Regions from separate parts of the Ruminococcus sp. AM42-11 genome, predicted to be linked through region 2. Evidence: riboswitches for the same ligand, from Rfam matches in the RefSeq annotation. Region 2 holds a riboswitch; each other region holds the start of a gene.
The links. A riboswitch is a leader RNA that binds a small molecule or an ion and turns the genes downstream of it on or off. The one in region 2 is predicted to bind cobalamin.
Positions count from the first base shown of each region.

Region 1: another riboswitch for cobalamin. It lies ahead of DW904_RS01490 (cysteine-rich small domain-containing protein); the one in region 2 lies ahead of DW904_RS08990 (sirohydrochlorin cobaltochelatase).
Region 3: another riboswitch for cobalamin. It lies ahead of DW904_RS09915 (class I SAM-dependent methyltransferase); the one in region 2 lies ahead of DW904_RS08990 (sirohydrochlorin cobaltochelatase).

Region 1 is NZ_QUIO01000001.1:341,913-347,305, reverse strand. It holds gene DW904_RS01500 (C40 family peptidase) at 1-194, shown strand, start outside; gene DW904_RS01495 (GDSL-type esterase/lipase family protein) at 364-1,410, shown strand; cobalamin riboswitch at 1,502-1,690, shown strand; gene DW904_RS01490 (cysteine-rich small domain-containing protein) at 2,150-2,458, shown strand; gene DW904_RS01485 (phosphatase) at 2,582-3,295, opposite strand; gene DW904_RS01480 (BMC domain-containing protein) at 3,575-3,952, shown strand; gene DW904_RS01475 (EutP/PduV family microcompartment system protein) at 3,959-4,432, shown strand; gene DW904_RS01470 (class II aldolase/adducin family protein) at 4,679-5,393, shown strand, end outside.
Region 2 is NZ_QUIO01000012.1:58,582-63,974, forward strand. It holds partial or broken gene DW904_RS08980 (heavy metal translocating P-type ATPase) at 1-1,259, opposite strand, end outside; gene DW904_RS08985 (metal-sensing transcriptional repressor) at 1,359-1,742, opposite strand; partial or broken gene DW904_RS25290 (DUF6783 domain-containing protein) at 1,902-2,012, opposite strand; partial or broken gene DW904_RS25295 (DUF6783 domain-containing protein) at 1,989-2,090, shown strand; cobalamin riboswitch at 2,162-2,338, shown strand; gene DW904_RS08990 (sirohydrochlorin cobaltochelatase) at 2,542-3,774, shown strand; gene DW904_RS08995 (hypothetical protein) at 3,910-4,518, shown strand; gene DW904_RS09000 (sodium:alanine symporter family protein) at 4,581-5,393, opposite strand, start outside.
Region 3 is NZ_QUIO01000014.1:37,122-42,514, reverse strand. It holds gene DW904_RS09930 (ABC transporter substrate-binding protein) at 1-752, opposite strand, end outside; gene DW904_RS23830 (hypothetical protein) at 764-946, opposite strand; gene nikC (nickel transporter permease) at 1,016-1,837, opposite strand; gene nikB (nickel ABC transporter permease) at 1,827-2,774, opposite strand; gene DW904_RS09915 (class I SAM-dependent methyltransferase) at 2,779-3,504, opposite strand; cobalamin riboswitch at 3,650-3,848, opposite strand; gene DW904_RS09910 (lactonase family protein) at 3,911-4,999, opposite strand; gene hemL (glutamate-1-semialdehyde 2,1-aminomutase) at 5,223-5,393, opposite strand, start outside.

The DNA.
Region 1 (5,393 bases), on a different contig from region 2:
ATGAGCAGCAGAATGCCGGATATGAAGTATCCTATGCGGATGCTCAGCCAGGCGACCTGATCTGCTATGGCGGACATGTTGCAATCTATATGGGAAATGGACAGATTGTCCATGCATCCAATGCCAGAGATGGCATCAAGGTCAGCGATAATGCTGCATACAGAACGATTACTTCTGTAAGACGTCTTGTGTAATCTGAATAAATGAATTTGTGAGCCCTTTCCGGAGATGAAAATCCGGAAGGGGCTTTTTACTGAAAATAATGTGGAAAAGCAAAGAAAAAAGAAGTATAGTAAGAATAAAAGTATTGTCTGAAAATCGTAACATAAATATTTCGTATAGCCAGATGAGAGGTGGAGAAAAATGCTTAGCCATTATCAGATGAAGGAAATTCCATATTTAAGAATATTAGGAAGAACGAATGGCAGTCTGGAACCGGTAACACTATTTTGGACCGCTTCCGGAATTGAACTGAATGTAAAAGCAACAGAAATATGGGTGAAAATCCGCTCCGATTATGATGTTTTTGAGCCATGGGTGGATGTGATCGTAGACGGCGTATTGTCCCAACGGCTTATGGTAAATAAGGGAGAACAGGAAATCTGTCTTTTCCGTAATATGGAAAGGGATAAGGTAAGAAATGTAAAGCTTCTTCGTGATACTCCTGCGTTTCCCACAGATGAAAAAACATTGCTTCAGCTTCTGGAGGTTGAAACTGACGGTGAGTTTTTACCTCTTGAAACACCAAAGCTCAGATTGGAGGTAATAGGGGACAGCATTACCTCTGGTGAGGGCGGCAGCGGTGCAGGAGAAGAAATGACATGGAATTCCTTTTGCTTCAATGCCGTGGATAATTATGCATATATGGCAGCAAAAGAACTGGGCGCGGTGTACAATTGCATCAGTCAGAGCGGCTGGGGCGTTTTCTGTTCCTGGGAAGGCAATGAGCAGCAGGCAATCCCGCTATATTATGAGCAGGTGTGCGGTCTTTTAAATGGAGAAAGAAACAAACAACTGGGTGCTATGGAAAAATGGGATTTCCAGAAGTTTCAGCCTGATGTGATCGTAGTGAATCTGGGGACAAACGACAGCAGCGGCACGAAGAATATGGACAGAGTTGGAAAGGCTGTGGAAGACTTTTTGAGAAAACTGCGCGTATGTAATCCAGAAAGCTATATTCTGTGGTGTTATGGAATGCTTGGAGATGAGATTTTGCCTACGCTTGAGAAAGCGGTGGGGAATTATAAAAGAAAAACAGGGGATGAGCGCGTGGAATTTGTGAAGCTTCCGGATACACAGGAAGGAGAATTTGGATCAAGGCAGCACCCAGGGCACAGATCTCATGAAAGAACAGCGAAAATCCTGGTGGAGAAGATTCAGGAAAAAATGACGCTGCTGGTCACGCCGTGACTAGCAACACCAGGTTGATAAAAAAATAACAAAAATCCTTCCAAAGGGTTGACAAAGACAGTGACCGGTGGTACTATGATGTTAGTATAATTCCATAGTGAACATATTAAGTGCTGACAGCTATAAGCTGGCAGAAAGAGGGAATCAGGTGAGAAACCTGAGCGATCCGGTCACTGTAACAGAGGAGCGAATCTCATAGTCCATTGTGCTTACGCATGAGAAGGAGAGAGGAAGTGATGATTCTGGAGCCAGGAAACCTGCTTGGTATGGCGAGGTTAAACTTCCGATGAAAGTGTAACAACCAGTTTTGGGGAATCCGCAGCCCTGAGATGTTGTCCGCTTTTGTGAGTGGACATTTTTTATGGAATGATCGCCTGTTCAGAAGAATTATACAGATTAAATGGCAGGCGATACTACTTCGGATGAAACCGTTCCCTCCGCGTATATATGAACGGATCATATTCTACCCCGGAGTAGCATCGCTCCCTCTTAAATAATGATGATTCAGAAGCCGCATATGCGGTATTTTTTTACACTTTTCCTGAGCCTGTTTGTAGAATTATTCCCGTAATCTCCTGCAGGGTGTGACGCACATCTTACAGAAAGCCTTTTTTAAACACGCTCTGGCCGTATTCTATTCCTGTAAGCGGGATTCTTTTTTTGCATTTGATTTTGGGGCATTACGAAATAGAATATAAAGAATATTTTGTTTTGAGCTGTATGAGATAAGGAGAGAAATATGGAGAAAAAATATTGGGAAGATAAAGAATACGCTTATTTCAGTCATAAGAAATGTGAGTATTTTCCATGCCATAAAGGAGCTGATCCAGAGGACTTTAACTGTCTGTTCTGCTATTGCCCGCTTTATGCCCTTGGAGACAAATGCGGCGGAAATTTCAAATATAATGAGAAGGGATTTAAAGATTGTACGAATTGTCAGCTACCTCATAAGAAGAAAAACTACGGTTATGTGACAGGAAAATATCAGGAACTTGCTGCGATGATGCAGAAAGTAAGAGAAGCAGATCATAAAAATGAAAATGAGTAATCAAAGAAATAAGTATAAAAAACTCTCCGGAATATATACGAAGTTAAGCTTACGTATTTATATTTCTCGGAGAGTTTTTGCGTAATGCAAAATTCCATTGGAATTCTGCAAGCTGGATCCTTTTTATCGTATGCTTAACAGCATCTTTAATTTCGGAATCTGGTTGTTGAGAATCAGACCCTCTGGAAACATAGCATTATGAACGAAATCAGCGGCATAAGTGAAGTCTCCAATATGCTCTGTTCCATGACTGTCACTGGAAAGCACGATTGGAACCAGATACTTCCGGCAGCAGGACAGGATCTGCGCGCAGTTGGCATGGGTATCGCCCCGATATCCGTAAGGTGCCAGGGAAGCTTCGTTGATCTCAAGGAGAACACCGTTTTCACCGGCAGCCTTTACAACTGCGTCGTAATCTATGTCATACTGGGGATTATCAATGTGTCCCAGGATCTTTATAACCGGATTCTTCATTACGTTCAGAAAAGCAGCAGTATTTTCTTCCCTGGTCTTTGGCCGGAAATTCTGATAATGCATGCTGGCGATTGCGTAGTCCAGCTTATCAAGAAGCTCCTGTGGCAGATCTGTTTTTCCATCGGTATCCAGAATGTTCAGTTCAATTCCATATAATAATTCCACATCGAAACGCTTCCTGGGCGAATAGATCAGGCTTCGGAAATAAGAAGAAGTTCCGGCAGCCAGAGTGGCTGGTCCGTGGTCTGTGATTCCAAGAAGCTTCAGCCCTTTTTGAGAAGCTGCCTTTGCCATGTCGCTGATGGTGCAGGTTGTGCCGTGTCCGCTGGCAATGGAATGTGTGTGTATATCAGAAAGATACATAAAATCATCTCCTAGTCAAGATTACGTGAATATATGCAGCTGGTAATTTCACTATAAAAGTGTTTTGAAAAGCCATTTACAGTTAACTTTAGTATGCCAGAGGGAAAAAAACATGTCAATCATAAATAAGAAAAAACAGAGAAAACAAATAAAAACAACATTGTACTACAAGAAAAACCACATATAACATGCCAGGAAATGTTGCTTTTTGTTGACACTTGGAAATCAGAAAGGTATAATCAAATCAGATTATAAAAACTCTTTATTCAGGAGGAGAAAATGGGATACACAGATAATATGTCTCCGGAAATGAAACAGAGAATCGTACAGGAGCTTGTACCAGGCAAGCAGATTTCCCTGGCACATATCATTGCCAATCCGGATAAGATTCTTTACACCAAGCTGGGCCTTGATCCGTCGCTGGACTACTCAAGAGCGGCCATTGGGATCATGACTGTAAGTCCGGCAGAAACTGCTATCATTATGGCAGATATTGCGATGAAATCATCTGGCATTGAACTGGGATTTGTTGATCGTTTCAGCGGAAGCCTGATCATCACAGGTACTGTGTCGGAAGTAGAAGCTTCTACTAGCGCAATTCTGGACTATGTGGGAAATAAACTGGGCTTTACTTTATGCCCCATTACAAGGACTTGACAGAATATGAGGAAACTTGTTCTGATCGGTCGCAGCGAGGCTGGAAAAACTACTTTGACCCAGGCCCTGCGTGGTGAAAAAATACATTATCATAAAACACAATATGTAAATAATTTTGATGTGATCGTAGATACGCCAGGAGAGTATGCCCAGACGAAAGGTCTGGGACACGCCCTGGCGTTGTATACATATGAATCAGATGTGGTAGGGCTGCTGGTATCTGCCACGGAACCGTATTGCCTTTTTCCACCTTGCATTACCTGTATGGCCAACCGTGAAGTAATTGGAATTGTTACCAAAATCCACAATCCGGATGCAAATGTAAAACTTGCCACGTCCTGGCTGGAGCTTGCCGGCTGTAAAAAAATCTTTTATGTAGACTCCAGGCAGCAGGAGGGCATTCCGGAGATTTTGGAATATCTCAGGGAAGATGGCGATGTAATGCCGTGGGAAAAAGATGCCTCTGATCCGGTGAATTAGAAAATACCTGCCAAATGGGGAAAAACAGTAAAACCACGAAAAACAACATAGCAATCTAGAAAAAAATCCACATAAAACAACATAAAACAACGGAAAAACCTTGACTTATAATGTGGAATGGTGTAAACTTACAACATAACCAAAAAAGTAACAGGCTAGCTATGCCTAGCCATGATAAGTTACCCGGTGCGGTACTATAACATACATAATCCACCGCACCTGAATGTGCTTAAGGAGGAAAAAAGCATGGTAAACGAATACGAAATCAAAAAACAGATTTGCGACATCGGAAGAAGAATCTATAACCGCAACATGGTTGCAGCAAATGATGGAAACATCTCTGTAAAACTGAATGACAATGAGTTCCTTTGCACACCTACTGGTGTATCCAAAGGCTTTATGACTCCAGAGTTCATCTGTAAAGTAGATGCAAAAGGAAATGTTCTTCAGGCTAACCCGGGATTCAAACCATCATCTGAGATCAAGATGCATATGAGAGTATATGAGAAGAGACCTGATGTAGGATCTGTTGTACATGCTCATCCAATTTATGCAACATCTTTTGCTATTGCTGGTATTCCGCTTACACAGCCAATCATGCCAGAGGCAGTTATCGCTCTTGGATGTGTTCCGATCGCTGAGTATGGTACACCTTCTACAATGGAGATTCCGGATAACCTTGAGAAATATCTTCCATATTTCGATGCAGTTCTTCTTGAGAACCACGGAGCTCTTACCTGGAGCACAGACCTGAACGCTGCATACATGAAGATGGAGTCCGTAGAATTCTATGCACAGCTTCTGTATCAGAGCAAACTTCTTGGAGGCCCGAAGGAATTTGATAAAGAGAACATTAAGAAACTTTATGAGATCCGTCGTAAATTCGGTATGCCTGGAAAACATCCGGCAAGCCTTTGCCAGAACAAAGATGGCATGAACTGCCATAATTGCGGTGGTGCAT
Region 2 (5,393 bases):
AAGGATACCGTTTTTGGCACCCATTCCGTTTCCAACCATAATGGCAACCGGAGTGGCAAGACCAAGGGCGCATGGGCAGCTGATGACCAGAACGGAAATTCCTCTTGCCAGGCGTAGCCAGCCTCATGACCGGTAAGCAGCCAGACAATAGTAGTTATAATTGCAATAGTGATAACAGCAGGTACGAAAACACCGGAAACACGGTCTGCGATTTTTGCAATAGGAGCTTTGGTGGCTGCAGCATCACTGACCATTTTGATGATCTGGGAGAGGGTGGTGTCTTCGCCAACGCGGGTAGCTTCACATTTGATAAAGCCAGACTGGTTGACTGTGGCTGCGGAGACAAGATCTCCGGCAGCTTTGTCGACAGGGATACTCTCACCTGTAAGGGCAGATTCGTTGACTGCACTGGAGCCTTCGATAATCACACCATCCACCGGGATGTTCTCACCAGGACGGACAACAAAGGTGTCTCCTTTTATAACCTGGTCAATGGGAACGGTGGCTTCCTGGCCGTTTCGGATGACAACGGCAGTCTTGGGAGCAAGCTTCATAAGACCTTTTAAGGCATCCGTGGTCTTGCCCTTGGAACGGGCTTCCAGCATTTTTCCAACGGTGATCAGGGTCAGGATCATAGCGGCAGATTCGAAATAGAATTCCATCATGTAGTGCATGACAAGTTCGGAATTGCCGTCAACCTGGGCTCTGGTCATGGCGAACAGGGCGTAGACACTCCATACAAAGGAGGCCATGGAGCCGAGAGCTACCAGGGTATCCATGTTCGGAGAGCGGTGCCACAGACTCCTGAAGCCACTGATGAAAAATTTCTGATTGATGACCATGACGATTCCTGCAAGAAGCAGCTGTACAAGTCCCATGGCGATATGGTTGCCATCAAACCAGGCTGGCAGCGGCCATCCCCACATCATGTGTCCCATGGAAAAGTACATCAGCACCAGAAGAAAACCTACTGAGGCAATAAGTCGTTTCCTGAGGAGTGGCGTTTCGTGATCTTCCAGGGCTTTCTCAGCATCAGAAACGGATTCCTTCTGGCCGGAAGCACCCTTCAGGCTGCAGCCGTATCCGGCTTCTTCTACAGCTGAGACAATGGCAGAGGCTGAGGCAGTTCCTTCCACTCCCATGGAATTGGTAAGCAGGCTTACGGAGCAGGAAGTAACTCCCGGAACCTTGTTTACCGCTTTTTCCACACGGGCGCTGCAGGCTGCACAGCTCATGCCGGTGACGTTGTATTGTTCCATAATAAATTCCTCCTTCGAATACAGTGTTTCGATACCAACGGACTGCTCTGCGCATTCGTACCTCCGCAGGCAGGTACACATTCGGAATACGCTGGTATCTCACTTCATTAGCTTCTGCAAAGTTGCAACCAGCTCATCAATGGTTTCGTCTTTACCATCACGGATATCTCTTGCCACACAGGTTCGGATATGATTGGCGAGAAGTTCCTTATTAAATGCATTCACAGCGGCATTTACAGCTGCTGACTGAATAAGAATATCGTTGCAGTAAGCGTCATTCTCCAGCATTCCTATAATCCCCCTTATCTGGCCTTCAATACGTTTCAGACGGTTTACCAGCTTCCTGCGCTCTGCTTCGGAACGATCGGTGTGCTTGGTACAACAGCAGGAACAGACCTTCTTGGTAGGTTCCTGGCTGGAAAGAGTTGCAGGATCGGCTGCGGTGTGGCTGCAGCAGGATTCGGATTTATAATCAGCTGTCATAGGCGGACTCCTTTCCTTATATACCCCGCCAGTATGTATTTGATGAAACCAATATATACCCTGGCGGGGTATTTGTCAATAAGTAATTCACAGAAAACCTGAGAATTGCGGCGCGAAACCATGCGAAAGCATGATTTCTGTGCATCGCGAAGCGTGTTGCTATGAACGGAGTGAATAGTAATCTGTTTGAAAAATTATTCCCGCAATCTGCACGCCCCACTTTGCGGTATATTTTGCCCGAATTCAGTTGCCGTAGCCCGCTACTGCGCCCTCATCAGGACAAAATCTCCCACAAATTGTGACGCAAATCTTGCAGAAAGCCTTTTTCAAACATACTCTAGTTCATAAAAAATACATAAAAAGTTCATAAAAAATATATAATAATATGGTACATATTAAATATCCGAGTCGAATATGTATAATGGTTATAGCGCGAAGGTTGCATCATGAACATGATGCGCAAAAGAGAATCCGGTGAGAGTCCGGAACGATGCCGTCACTGTGTAAGGGAACTGCTTCAGAGCCCACTGGGAAACCGGGAAGGGGGAGCAGTGTTGACCGAAGTCAGGAGAACTGCCTTGGCGTGGAATCTTAGGTCTGCGGTACACAGAACCTGTATTCTCATAACGATACATGAATATTTCCTGAATGTTTTTTGGAAGAAAAGTGTGTATATGAGAATGTGTGCAGTCGCAGAAAATGCGGCTGTTTTTATGCAATGGGAGATTGGTGATAGATTTCCCATGGGATTCTTTATACGTGATTCTATCCGGAAATACAAAAAAAAGAGGAAAAAGAAATGAAAAGAAAATCTTTATTAGCAATCCTTCTTGCAGCTTCTATGGCAGCAAGCATGACAGCAGCAACAGCAACTGTTGCATTTGCAGAGACAGAGGAAGCAGCAGAGGAGACAACAGACGATGCAGAAGCAGCTGATGACACTGCAGATGCAGATAAGGAAGCGGCTGATAAAGTAGCAGCACTTATCGATGCTATTTATGTTCAGGAGAGAACAGATGATACAGATGAGCAGTGCAAGGAAGCTAAAGAAGCATGGGATGCCCTTACAGATGCTCAGAAAGAGCTTGTAGAGGGAGAAGAGGCAAGTCCAGAGTATTTCGGACGTGACACAGGTGATGCTTCCAAGGATGATCCGCGTAATCAGGACGAGATCGGTGAGAATGAGCTTCTTGTAGTAAGCTTTGGTACTTCCTTTAACGACAGCCGTGCAGAGGATATCAAAGGAATCGAGGATGCTCTTGCAGAAGCATTCCCGGATTGGTCTGTAAGAAGAGCATTTACCGCTCAGATCATTATCAACCATGTACAGGCAAGAGATGATGAGAAGATTGATAACATGCAGCAGGCACTTGACCGTGCAGTAGCAAACGGTGTTAAGAATCTTGTAGTTCAGCCTACACATCTTATGCATGGTGCTGAGTACGATGAGATGGTAGAAGCTATTGATGCTTACAAAGATAAATTTGAATCTGTAGCAATCGCTGAACCAATGCTTGGTGAGGTTGGCGATGACGCTACCGTTATCAACGATGACAAAGCTGCTGTTGCTCAGGCAATCACAGATGAAGCTGTAAAAGAAGCTGGATATGACAGCATGGAAGCAGCTGCAGAAGATGGAACCGCATTTGTATTCATGGGACATGGTACTTCCCATACAGCAAACGTTACATATGATCAGATGCAGACCCAGATGGAGAAACTTGAATTCACAAACGCATTCATCGGTACTGTAGAAGGTGAGCCAGAGGATACAGCTTGTGATGAAGTTATCAATAAAGTAAAAGATGCCGGATTCAAGAAAGTAATCCTTCGTCCGCTTATGGTTGTTGCTGGTGACCATGCAAACAATGATATGGCTGGTGATGATGATGACTCCTGGAAGAGCATGTTCGAGGCTTCTGGAGATTTCGATGAGATTGACTGCCAGATCGAAGGTCTTGGAAGAATTGACGCTGTTGAGCAGCTTTATGTAGCTCATACTCAGGCAGCTATTGATTCCATCGCGAAATAATTATCCTGGTATAAATTGTTATTGCAACAGAACAAAAGCAGCTGCTCCTACACTGTGGGGCAGCTGTTTGAGTAATAAAACAAATACGGCACACACAAGTGTACCGTAAATAAAGAAAAAGCAAGGAGAGTTATTATGAAACGTTCATTAGTCATTTTATTAACAGCTGTAAGTATTTCCGCTATGACAGCAGGAACTGCATTCCCGGCATTTGCAGAAGCCACAGAGGCTGAGGCAGAGGAAACCACAGATGGTGCAGAGAATGCCGCAGACAGCGAACTTGAAGACGGTGTTTATGGTGTAGAGTTTGACACAGACAGCAGTATGTTCCATGTAAATGAGGCTTGCAACGGAAGAGCTACCCTCACTGTAAAGGATGGTAAAATGACCGTTCATATTACTCTCGTTTCCAAGAATATTGAGAATGTTTTCCTTGGAACAGCAGAGGATGCACAGAAAGACGGTGCCGAACTGATTCAGCCTACTATTGATAAGGTAACTTACAGCGATGGCATGACAGAGGAGGTTTATGGATTCAATGTTCCAGTAGAGAAGCTTGATGAAGAATTTGACCTGGCAATCATTGGTAAAAAGGGCAAATGGTATGACCATAAGGTAAGCGTTACGGATGTGCAGGAGCAGACTGAGGAAGAAAAAAATGCAGTTGAGATCGGTGAGGAAGAGAAAAGCGAAGATGCTGATACAACTACAGATGCAGCTGCCGAGGAAGAGAATAAGGATTGATCAATAATCTGAAAGGGACATCACATGAGCGAAAACGGTTCATGCGATGTCCCTTTTTATATTTATTTTGTTTTGCCCTCACCGGCAAAATATTCTTTTGTCAGCTTCACAACTGTACCGGAAAGCAGGAACAAAGCAATCAGGTTGGGAATTGCCATAAGACCGTTAAATGTCTCGGCAATGCTCCACATCAGTCCAAGGTTGGCAGTTGCGCCAAGGATGGCAACCAGGGAATAAATAACCATAAAAGGTTTGATCACTTTTTCAGAGAACAGGAACTCGATGCAGCGGGCACCGTAAAGTCCCCATCCGACTGCTGTGGAAAAAGCGAAGCAGCACATGGCAACTGCTGTAAAAATGGATACCCAGCTTCCATATGTAGAAGTAAATCCAAGGATCGTAAGCTCTGCGCCAGCTGCTTTTCCATAATCAACAGCAACGCCGCTGCAAAGGATAACCAGTGCAGTCAGTGTACAGATCACGATGGTATCTGTAAAGACTTCGAAAATACCGAACATACCCTGTTTTACAGGCTTTTTGGTATCTGCACACGCATGGGCAATGGATCCGGTACCAAGACCAGCCTCGTTAGAGAAGATACCACGGGAAACACCTTTTTTTAAACTTGTGAACATACTTAAAACAATGCCGCCTGTTACAGCTCTGGGCTGAAATGCCCCTCTGAAAATAGAAACGAATACAGCTGGTACATTCTGAATGTTCAGAAGGATAACTCCCAGTCCGAGAAGAATGTAAAGCAGAGCCATAAATGGGACCAGCTTTTCGGTGACATGGCCAATTCGTTTGATTCCGCCAAGAAGGATCATGGCGATCAGAATGGCAATTATGATTCCGATGATTAGGTTGGAAGTAGA
Region 3 (5,393 bases), on a different contig from region 2:
TCAGAATCGTATCCTACAGATGGCGGGAATGCTGTGCTGATTGGAGAAGAATAACCATTTCCTGCTACCTGTGCTACAACATCACGATCTACTGCATAGGACAGTGCAAGACGAAGGTTCTTATCAGAAAGGGGATTTCCCTCGCGGCAGTTTAATTCGAAATCATTCTCTCTTGTTCCGGTTACTTTTACAATGTTGATATCGTCATTATTTTCCACACGATTAAGAGCTGTTGCATCCGGTCCCTGTGCAAGGTCAATATCTCCGGAAAGCATTGCATCTACCTTTGTATCACTTCCGATATTCTTTACAGTAATGCTCTTGATTTCCGGTGCTCCATCCCAGTAGTTCTCATTTGCCACAAGCTCAATCTTCTCTTCAGATACATACTCAGACACTGCATAAGGTCCTGTACAGATTGGCATAGTATCATAATTGCTTGTATCAGCTGTGGTGTCTACAATAACTGTCATCGGCTCTGTAAGCTGTGAAACAAAAGCACTGTATGCACCATCTGTAGTAAATACTACATTCTCTCCATCTACTTCGATGTTTGCAATTTTAAGATCTCCTCCACGAGAGTTATTATCAATAGATCTCTGGATAGAATCCTTTACGATCTCTGGTGTCAGCTCGGTACCATTGCTGAATTTTACTCCCTGGCGGATATGAAAACGATAAGTTGTATCATCAACCTGCTCCCACTCATCAGCTAACTGTCCTACAATTTCCATATTTTCATTTACAGTCACAAGAGTTTCTCCTACACCACAGCGTGTAAGATTCCATCCGCACCAGTCTGTTGCAGGATCCATGCCTCGATGTAGGTGAAAAGTGCCAGATTAATGTGACTGTCATTTTCGGCTGCAAATGTAGTAACACCGCTTCCTATTACGCTGCATGCCATAATTCCTGCAAACAATAAAGATACTAACCGTTTTCTCATTTTTTATTTCTCCTCCTGTTGTTAAACTATAATCTATGTTCAACTCTTTATTTTAAAGAGTAAACATTCTTAATTTTTTCTTTTCGGATTCATCAGATCCTGAATACTGTCTCCAAGTAAATTAAATATGATTACATTTATTAAAATAACAATACCAGGTGCCATAAGCATCCAGGGTGCCGAATACATATAGTCTTTTCCCTCAGACAGCATATATCCCCACTCCGGTGTAGGTGGCTGGGAACCAAGCCCCAGCAGGGAAAGACCTGCAATGGTCAAAAGTTTACTTCCAATATCCTGCGTAATATTTACTAACAGCGAAGGCATGACATTTGGAATAATATAACCTGTCATAATCCGGAAATTATTAGCGCCTCCCAGTCTTGCCTGCTCTATATATGTATTATTTTTTATGGAAAGCACTAATGACCGGCTAATTCTTGCATAATAAGTCCATCCTGTTATGGTCATTGCCAAAATCAGATTTGGAAGTCCTGTACCAAGAAAGCTTACAAGTGCAATTGTAAAAATGGAACCAGGAAAGGCCATCAGCATGTCAGATAAACGCATTAAAACAGCATCAAAAGCGCCTCCCCAGAATCCTGCTATTGTCCCGATAAGAATTCCTACAACGGAAATGATCGCTGTCACAACAAATGCGATCAAAAGTGATGTTTTTCCTCCGTAAAGAATTCTCGAAAATATATCCCTTCCCATCTGATCAGTTCCCATGAGATACTGTTTGCATGGCGCTTTCAGAAGGTCTGTATAGTGTGTTTCCAACGGATCATAAGGTGCAAATTTTCCCGCGAACAATGCAAATAATAAGAAAAGCACTGCAAATGCCATTATAATCACAAAACGAATCCATAATTTTTTCTTACTCTTCATGTTGCAGGGCTCCTCTTCTAATTCTTGGATCAAGCCACTGGTAAGATATATCTACCAAAAGATTCACCAGTACATAAATACATCCCATCCACATAACATATCCCTGGATCAGCTGGTAATCTCTGCCGGAAATCGCAGCCACTGCTGCGCTGCCGATTCCATTCCAGCTAAAGACCGTTTCAACGATCATTGTTCCACCAAGTAATCCTCCAAATGACATGCCGAGCATTGTCACTACAGTAAGCAGGGAATTTGGCAGCACATGAAAGAAAATTGTACGAAACCTTCCAATTCCCCTTGCTTGACAGCCATTTATATATTCCTCATTCATCTGCTCGACCATTACCGCCCTGATCCGTCTTATGTAGTACGCACTCATGCTTAACGAAAGTGTTACAGACGGCATGATCAGACTTTTAAAAGAATCTGATCCCCCCACAGGCAGCCAGTGCATCTTAACTGCAAAAAAATAGATCATCATCATACCAACCCAGAAGCTAGGCAGTGAAATTCCAATAAAAGACATAAACCGAATAATATAATCAGCCTTTTTATCCTTATATACTGCTGATAAAATTCCTAACGGAAAAGAAATTAATATCATCAGAATAAACGATGCAACTGCCAGTTTAACCGTATTGGGGAGTTTTCTTCCTAATACCTGGGAAACGGGCTGTGCATATTTTACCGACATTCCGAAATCGCCATGTAACGCACCCTTCAGCCAGTTCACATACTGCTCTCCAAAAGATTTGTCTAATCCGTATTTTTCTTCAATCTTTGCGATTACCTCCCGGTCATGACCTGCACCCATAGATTCTGCCAGCTGTTCAGCTGGATTTGACGGCAAAATATATGTAAGTCCAAAGGTCATCAGAGACAGCCCAAACAAAATAATCACAAGTGAAATCAGTCGTTTTATAATCTCTCTTTTCACTTTTTCAGCCTTTCTGTGCTACAATACAAAAACTCATCGGTAAAGGGCTGCCAGCTATTTCCACCTGTATTTTATGAAATCCTGTTTCTACAAGTTTATTAAAATCCCAGGCAGGTCGATCTACCTGACTCATTGGCAATTTCTTTGCAATTTCATCCATAATGGAAAAATCTACATTTTCTTTATTATGTCGCGCATGGCACCCTTGTTCTTCTTTTTCATGTCCCCGCTGAAACTCATCATAGGCTTTCTGATACTTATCACTAAAAAAACGGCGATAATAATTTCCATCTTCCAGAATTAGAATTCCATCTTTTTTTAGAACCCTGTACGCTTCCTCATAAGCTTTATCTGCATGCTCCAGGTTCCAGAATACATTTCTTGATACCACTGCGTCGAAGGAATTATCAGCAAATTCTAAGCTTTGCACATCCATCTGATGAAGTTCTGCTTTAAGTCCTTCTGTCTCCAGATTTCTTCTGACTTCTTCCAGCATTTTTGTGCTATAATCTACCGCAGTCACCTGAAATCCCATCGAAGCAAGCAAAGTGGTAAAAAAGCCAGCGCCACACCCATCATCTAATACATGGCATCCCGTTTTAAGAGAATTTTTGAAAATATTTTCCCATCTCTCTCCAGGTTCTGTTTTTCTTTCTTCCATACTGGCATCTGAAAATCCTCCAGCTCTCATATCCCAATATGACTGAATATTCTTTAACAATTCTGCCATTTGTGTTTATCCTTTCCAATAGCATAAACTTCTGCCAAATCAGGGAATTCTTGTAATAAAAGCGTGAAAAAGCCGCTGCTAACGCAGCGGCTTAATGACATAATAATCCTGTTATATAAAACCAACCCCTATACCGTGCCCCGCAGCAAAAGTTCTTCATTCTGGCCGGTATTCTGGCTCCAGTGTCATCATAATGCTTTCCCTTCCCGATAAAAATTCAGTGGTTTCGAAAGCTTACTCAACTGTTACAGCTACGGCATAGCACAGGATTTTCACCTGTTTCCCGTTTGACCTGCTAGAATTTATTTTAATTTCCACCAGGCACCAAAATGGTCGTTTTATTCAATTCTCAACACAACATCAAAAATGTATAATACAGCATTTCCTGTTTGTCAATCAGAATTTATCAGGCCTCTATATCCTCAATATCCTCTCCATCCGGTACCGGCCAGATATTGATACAGTTCGGGGTCTCGATCTTACGTGGTTTGCCCTTCATCATAATGATGTTCTTCTCGTAGTCAACCTTGAAGGTTGTAATGCTGTTGCTGGAGTGGTTGGCAACGGCAATGTGCTGATTATCCGGGAAAATAACAAGGTCTTTCGGATAATCACCACTTACAGGAAGAACAAATTTACGATCCAGAAGACCAGTCTCACCATCTACCTCAAACATACCTACTGTATTCTCACCTGCTGTAGTGCAGAATAAATGCTTGCCATCCGGTGCAAGAGCAAGACCTGATGCGGCATTATGAGATACGCTTCCGTCTTCCTTCTTCGCAAGGGTGGAAACACTTTGAAGCAGCTCAAACTCCGGAGTATCACCCTCTCCATTGTAGCTGTACACTTTAATCTCATTGCTCAGCTCAAACAGAACATATGCATAACGTCCATCTGCGCTGAAACGGATAATACGCGGTCCGCTCTCTCTCGGGCAGCGGACAATATCAACAAGCTCCAGCTTATCTGTGCGCTTATTGATCCGGTAAACCTTGATCTGGTCAATTCCATTATCTACTGCGCAGAGATATTTATTATCCGGAGTAGGACGTACACAGTTTACGTGAGGACGGAAGTTACGCTCTGCAACACTTCCAAGACCAGTGTGGAAAACACCGTCCATAACACTTCCAAGACGTCCATCCTTATGAGTGTGTACAACGGTTACCTTTCCATCGTGATAACCTGCTACGTAAAGATATTTGCCATCTACGTCTGTAGCAAGGAAACAACCTCTCATGCCATCAATATCCACGCTGTTGATACGTGCCAAATCGCCATTATGATCACGCTTGAATACTGCAACACCCTCATCCTCGATAGAATAAAGGTATTTTCCATTCTTGGATACTGCGGTATAAGACGCATTACTAACTTCCACTTCACTTCTCTCTGTGAGAGTACCTTCTTCCAGGTTCACGTCATAAACCTGAATTCCCTTGCTGGTTCCGTGAGTATAGGTTCCTACATAAGCCACATATTTCTTACCCATTTGTCTAGCCTCCTACAGTCTCTTTCTGGAAACCGTCCGTTCACGCTGTTCTTCCGATCTTTTTTACAGCGTAGCGGGTCACTGTGCAGCTCTGAATATTACTGCATTCTCTATATCAGTAAATCCTCTGCCACGGTTCATTTATTACAGCCGCATTTTATTACAGCAACTCGTATTCTGGTTTCTTTTATGTAATTGTGTCTAAATTATACCACACACATTTTCAAAGAACAAGCTTTACTGCATCCAGAGTTTCCATAATAATTTCATCTGTATGAGCCGCTGACAGGAACATGGCTTCAAACTGGGACGGAGCCATATGAATTCCCATATTCAGCATTTTTTTGAAATATTCTGCAAATGCCACTGTGTCAGAAGATTTTGCAGAAACATA